2 linked regions of the Constrictibacter sp. MBR-5 genome follow. The protein of the gene in region 2 interacts with the protein of the main gene of each other region in a pairwise test. Links are inferred from orthologs where the notes say so. Each region holds a gene or a part of one and is shown on either strand. Other genes may lie near its edges.

What was found. The genes of interacting proteins can lie anywhere in the genome.
Region 1: the proteins of accC (region 2) and ribD interact in binary tests that used the Escherichia coli proteins (3 or more experiments, as listed by UniProt). The link is inferred for Constrictibacter sp. MBR-5 from one-to-one orthologs.

The regions. Positions count from the first base shown.
Region 1 is NZ_JBEPTK010000005.1:137,722-140,647, reverse strand. What follows is about bases 1-2,814. They hold ribD (bifunctional diaminohydroxyphosphoribosylaminopyrimidine deaminase/5-amino-6-(5-phosphoribosylamino)uracil reductase RibD), read right to left. Parts: upstream 2,050-2,814; coding sequence 952-2,049; downstream 1-951. Other genes in these bases: glyA (serine hydroxymethyltransferase), read right to left, coding at 2,557-2,814; nrdR (transcriptional regulator NrdR), read right to left, coding at 2,069-2,527; ABIE65_RS12900 (riboflavin synthase), read right to left, coding at 337-942; ribB (3,4-dihydroxy-2-butanone-4-phosphate synthase), read right to left, coding at 1-259. Outside these bases: more of glyA, read right to left, coding at 2,815-2,926. UniProt on the Escherichia coli protein: Converts 2,5-diamino-6-(ribosylamino)-4(3h)-pyrimidinone 5'-phosphate into 5-amino-6-(ribosylamino)-2,4(1h,3h)-pyrimidinedione 5'-phosphate.
Region 2 is NZ_JBEPTK010000004.1:356,466-359,457, forward strand. Bases 29-2,908 are described here. They hold accC (acetyl-CoA carboxylase biotin carboxylase subunit), read left to right. Parts: upstream 29-736; coding sequence 737-2,080; downstream 2,081-2,908. Other genes in these bases: aroQ (type II 3-dehydroquinate dehydratase), read left to right, coding at 29-203; accB (acetyl-CoA carboxylase biotin carboxyl carrier protein), read left to right, coding at 259-717; aat (leucyl/phenylalanyl-tRNA--protein transferase), read left to right, coding at 2,147-2,806; ABIE65_RS11780 (DUF2155 domain-containing protein), read right to left, coding at 2,815-2,908. Outside these bases: more of aroQ, read left to right, coding at 1-28; more of ABIE65_RS11780, read right to left, coding at 2,909-2,992. UniProt on the Escherichia coli protein: This protein is a component of the acetyl coenzyme A carboxylase complex; first, biotin carboxylase catalyzes the carboxylation of the carrier protein and then the transcarboxylase transfers the carboxyl group to form malonyl-CoA.

The sequences.
Region 1 (2,926 bases), on a different replicon or contig from region 2:
TCCCTTCCCGCGCCTCGATCGACACGGTGAACGCCGTCGTCTGCCGGCTGCGCGACGCGCGCGGCATCATCGGGATGCCGAGCTGCTTGATGCGCTCGCCCGTAAGTGCGAGGCAGATCAGGCCGCGGCCGAAACGGGCCATGAAGTTGATCGCCTCGGGGGTCGCCATCTGCGCCGGGATGCAGAGATCGCCTTCGTTCTCGCGGTCCTCGTCGTCGACCAGGATGAACATCCGGCCGTTGCGCGCCTCCTCGATGATGTCCTCGCTGGGGCAGAGGGCTTCGAGGTCTTCGGGCCGGCGCTCGGAAGCAGCCGGGTCGAAGCGCGCGAGATTGTCTAGTTCTTTCGCCACGTCGGTCCGTTCTCCATCAGCCGGGCGACGTACCGCGCCAGCATGTCGATTTCCATGTTGACCCGATCGCCCGGCGCCAGCTCCCCGAGGGTCGTTTCGGTCTGCGTATGCGGGATGAGGTTCACCCCGAAGCAGCCGTCCTCGACTTCGTTTACCGTCAGCGAGACCCCCTCGATGGTCGCCGACCCCTTTTCCGCGATGAAGGCGAACAGCTCCGCCGGCGGCCGGAACGAAAGCCGCAGGCTGTCCCCCTCGGGACGCCGCGCCACGACCTCGGCCACGCCGTCGACGTGCCCCGACACGAGGTGTCCGCCCAGTTCGTCGCCCAGTTTCAGCGCGCGTTCCAGGTTGATCCGTGTCCCCTCGTGCCATCCGCCCAGGGTCGTACGGCTCAAGGTCTCGGCCGACGCCTCGACGGCAAACCAGCCCGGCCCCTTTTCGACGACCGTCAGGCAGGGGCCGGAACATGCGATCGACGCGCCGATCGCGATGCCCGCGGTGTCGTAGGCGGTGGCGATTTCGAACCGCGTATCGCCTCCGGCAACCACGGTCCGCACGTGCCCGACATCGGTAATGATCCCCGTGAACATGTCGCAAACCTAGCCTTGCCGCGCGAAGGTTTCCAGGGCGTCATCGCCGACGGTCTCGACGGCGAGGCGCCGGAACCGCGGCGCCGCGGCGAGCGATCCCAAACCCAATGGTCCCGATACGGGGCGACCGTCGCCACCGATCACCATGGCTGCGCGAAACCAGTATAGCCGGTCGACGAGTCCTGCGGAAAGAAGGGCGGCACCGATGATGCCGCCTCCCTCGACGAGGACGCGGGTCAGACCGAGCGCACCGAGTGCGCCGAGTGCGGCGGCGAGATCGGGCCGTCCGCCCGCACCGACTTCGGCGACCCGCACGAGCCGCACACCGGCGGATTCCAGTGCAGCGGCGCGCGCCGGATCCGCATCTGCGCGGCAGACGATCCAGGTCGGCACGTCCGTCGCGGTCCGCACGACCCTGGCCGTGAGCGGAATGCGGAGCCCGCTGTCGAGGACCACCCGCACGGGCGACCGGTCCTCGAGCCCCGGAAGGCGGCATGTCAGGTCGGGATCGTCGACGACCGCGGTCTCGCTGCCGACCAGGACGGCGTCATAGGTGGCGCGCAGCGCATGCGCGCGGGCACGCGCCGCCTCGCCGGTGATCCAGCGGCTTTCGCCCGAAGCGGTGGCGATGCGGCCGTCGAGGGTCGTGGCCGTCTTCAGCGCGACCAGTGGCCGGCCCTCCCGGATGCGCAGGAAGAAACCCGCGTTGGTCTCGGCAGCCACCGAAGCGCCGACCCCGGTCACCACGTCGATGCCGGCCGCACGCAGGCGCGCGAGTCCCCCGCCGCTGACGCGGGGATCGGGATCCTCCAGGGCGACGACGGCGCGGGACACGCCGGCGCCGATCAGCGCCTCGGTACAGGGCGGCGTCTTGCCCCAGTGATTGCATGGCTCGAGCGAGACATAGGCGGTGGCGCCGCGCGCCGCCTCGCCCGCACGGCGGAGGGCCTCGGTCTCGCCGTGCGGTCGCCCGCCCGGCTGCGTCCAGCCGCGCCCGACGACCCGGCCGCCGGCCACCAGCACGCAGCCGACGGACGGATTGGGCCAGACCCTGCCGAGCCCGCGCTGGGCCAGCCCCAGCGCCGCGTCCATGAAACGGGCGTCCATGTCCGCTGCGCCGGCCCGGTCAGTCGCCCGGGGCACCGATCGTGCCGACGAAATCCTCGAAATCCTTCGCTTCGCGGAAATTCCGGTAGACCGACGCGAACCGCACATAGGCTACCGGATCGAGAGTGGACAGCGCCGCCATCACCCCCTCGCCGATCTTCTTCGCCGGTATCTCCGTCTCGCCCGACGTCTCGAGTTGGCGGACGAGGCTGCTGATGACCCGTTCGACGCGTTCGTCCTCGACCGGCCGCTTGCGCAACGCCACCCGCATCGACCGCTCCAGCTTGTCGCGGTTGAAGGGTTCGCGCTGGCCGTTCGACTTCACGACCATCAACTCGCGCAGATAGACGCGCTCGAAGGTGGTGAAGCGCGCGCCGCAACCCGGACAGAAGCGACGGCGTCTGATGGCCGTGTTGTCCTCGGTCGGACGCGAGTCCTTCACCTGGGTGTCGTCGTGCTGGCAGAACGGACAGCGCATCCTTCAGCCTCCCCTGCGGCCGGCCGCGCTCACAATCCGGCGTAGATCGGGAAGCGCCCGCAGAGCGCCAGAACCTTGTCCCCGACCTCGCGCTCGACCGCACTGTTGTCGTCGGGATTGGCCCGGACGCCGTCGAAGACGTCGGCGATCAGTTCGCCGACCTCGCGAAACTCGGCGGTGCCGAAGCCGCGCGTCGTCGCCGCCGGCGTGCCGAGGCGGAGCCCGGAGGTGATCGCCGGCTTCTCGGGGTCGAAGGGGATCGCATTCTTGTTGCAGGTGATGCGCGCCCGCTCCAGCGCCGCCTCGGCCACCTTGCCGGTCAGCTTCATCGGCCGCAGGTCGACGAGCATCAGGTGCGAATCGGTGCCACCGGACACGATGTCGAGCCCGCGCCCCATC
Region 2 (2,992 bases):
TCGCGCTGCTCGATGCCCTGCTCCTGCTTGACGTTCCGGTGATCGAGGTTCATCTGTCCAATGTTCACCGTCGCGAGGCATTCCGGCGGCACTCCTATGTGTCACAGGCCGCGCAGGGGGTGATCTGCGGCTTCGGCGGGCAAAGCTACATACTCGCGATCGATGCGGTCGCTTCCATCCTCGGGATCGCGCCGGAGAATTGATCGGCATGCCATCGCGCATGACGGGCCGAAACTTGTGACGGGAACGCAATCGACGATGCCAGCCTTCGACATCGACGCCGATATGATCCGGCGGCTCGCCGGACTGATCGACGAGACCGGCTTGACCGAAATCGAGTTCGACGACGGCCGCAAGCGCATCCGCGTGGCCCGGACCGCGGTGCAGACGACGACAGTGATGCCGCAAACGGCGGCGGCGCCGGCTCCCGCGCCGGTCGAGCAGGCGGCGGAGCCCGCCGCCCCGGCGCTGGACCGCACGCATCCGGGCGCCGTGACGTCGCCGATGGTCGGAACCGCCTATCTGGGGCCGGAGCCCGGCTCGCCCTCCTTCGTGAAGGTCGGCGACCGGATCGCGAAGGGCGACACGCTGCTCATCGTCGAAGCGATGAAGGTGATGAACCAGATACCGGCGCCGCGCGGCGGCACCGTCAAGCAGATCGTCGTCGCCAACGGCTCGCCCGTCGAGTTCGGCGAACTGCTGATGATCGTCGAGTGACCGTCGAACGGGGGCGCCCGTGTTCCGCAAGGTCCTGATCGCCAACCGCGGAGAGATCGCGCTCCGCATCCAGCGCGCCTGCCGCGACCTCGGCGTCGCCACGGTGGCCGTCCACTCGACCGCCGATACGGATTCGATGCATGTCCGCCTCGCCGACGAGAGCGTCTGCATCGGCCCGCCCGCGTCGCGCGATAGCTATCTCAACAAGGCGGCTCTGCTCACCGCCGCCAGCATCGCCGACGTCGACGCGATCCATCCCGGCCTCGGCTTCCTGTCGGAAAATGCCGGGTTCGCGGCGATGGTCGAGGAGCACGGCTTCACCTTCATCGGGCCGACGCCCGAGCACATCGCGATGATGGGCGACAAGATCACCGCGAAGCGCGCGGCGAAGGAAGCCGGCGTGCCGGTGGTCCCGGGTACCGACGGCCCGGTGCAGAGCGACGGCGAGGCGATCCGCCTGGCGCACGAGATCGGCTTTCCCGTCCTGATCAAGGCGGCCGGCGGCGGCGGCGGCAAGGGCATGCAGCTCGCCCAGCGGCCCGAAGAGTTGGAACGCGCACTGTCGATGGCCAAGCGCGAGGCGCAGGCGAACTTCGGCAACGACGCGGTCTATCTCGAGCGCTATCTCTACCGGCCGCGGCACATCGAGGTGCAGATCCTCGCCGACAATCACGGCAACGTCGTCCATCTCGGCGAGCGCGACTGCTCGCTGCAGCGGCGCTACCAGAAGGTCGTGGAGGAGGCGCCGTCGCCAGCGCTGACCCCGGAGCAGCGCGCCTCGATCGGCGAGATCGCCGCGAACGCGGTCCGCCGCATCGGCTATCGCGGCGTCGGGACCATGGAATTCCTCTACACGGGCGGCGAGTTCTTCTTCATCGAGATGAACACCCGCATCCAGGTCGAGCATCCGATCACCGAGGCGATCACCGGCATCGACCTCGTGCGCGAACAGATCCGGGTCGCCGCCGGAGAGCCGCTGGGCTATTCGCAGTCGGACATCCGGTTTTCCGGCCACGCCATCGAGTGCCGCGTGAATGCCGAGCACGCCCGCACCTTCGTCCCCTCGCCGGGCCGCGTCACGGGCTATCATCCGCCCGGTGGCATCGGTGTCCGCATCGATTCCCACCTCTACGACGGCTGCATGGTGCCGCCCCACTACGACAGCATGGTCTCAAAGCTGATCGTCCACGGTCGCGACCGCGACATGTGCAGGCAGAGGTTGCAACGGGCGCTCGGCGAGTATGTGATAGCGGGGATCGAGACCAATCTGGACCTTCATCGCCGGATCGTGACAGCCCCGGATTTCGCCGCCGGAGACTACGACATCCATTGGCTCGAACGATGGATGGCGGAGCAGGATTGACGCCTGTGCCGCGGCGGCGCCGTCCGGGCAGGTCATGATGGGCGGTATGACACGGGCACGCCAATCGTGATCGAGGTCACGCCGGAACTTCTGCTCAGGGCCTATGCCGCGGGTATCTTTCCCATGGCCGAGGGACGCAACGCTCAGACGGTCTATTGGATCGATCCGGAGCGCCGCGGCATCATGCCCTTGGAGAGCTTCCACGTTCCGCGCCGCCTGCGCCGGACGGTCCGCAACGGCGCGTTCGAAATCCGCTGCGACAGCGACTTCGACGCGGTGATCGCCGGTTGTGCCGATCCCGGCCCGGACCGCAGCGATACCTGGATCAACCCTGAGATCGTGCGCCTCTACGGCGGCCTGTTTGAGATGGGCAACTGCCATACGGTGGAATGCTGGCAGGACGGGCGCCTGGTCGGCGGCCTCTATGGCGTCGCCCTGGGCGGCGCCTTCTTCGGCGAGAGCATGTTCAGCCGCGTGCGCGACGCCAGCAAGGTCGCCCTGGTCCACTTGGTCGCCCGGCTCATAACCGGGGGCTTCCGGCTGCTCGACGCCCAGTTCGTCACCGAGCATCTGGCGACGTTCGGTGCGGTGGAGATCCCGCGCTCGCAATACCGGCGCATGCTGGCCGAAGCCGTCTCCACCGACGCGGCCTTCCCCCTCGACCTGAGCGACGAGGGGCTAGACCGCGTCCTGAAGGGCAGCACCTTCGGGAGCGAAGACGGGTAGCGCCGTCTCTATTTGCACTCGAGCACCCAGACGTCGTAGACGGGATGCTCCAGTGCCGAGAGCGCCGGGCTCGACGCGAACATCCAGCCGCGAAACAGCGGAAGGCTCTCCGGCGCCACGGGCAGTTCGCGAATGTCCACGAAGGCGGCGCTGTCTTGCGGCTCCTCCGGGGGGCGCTTGCGGCAG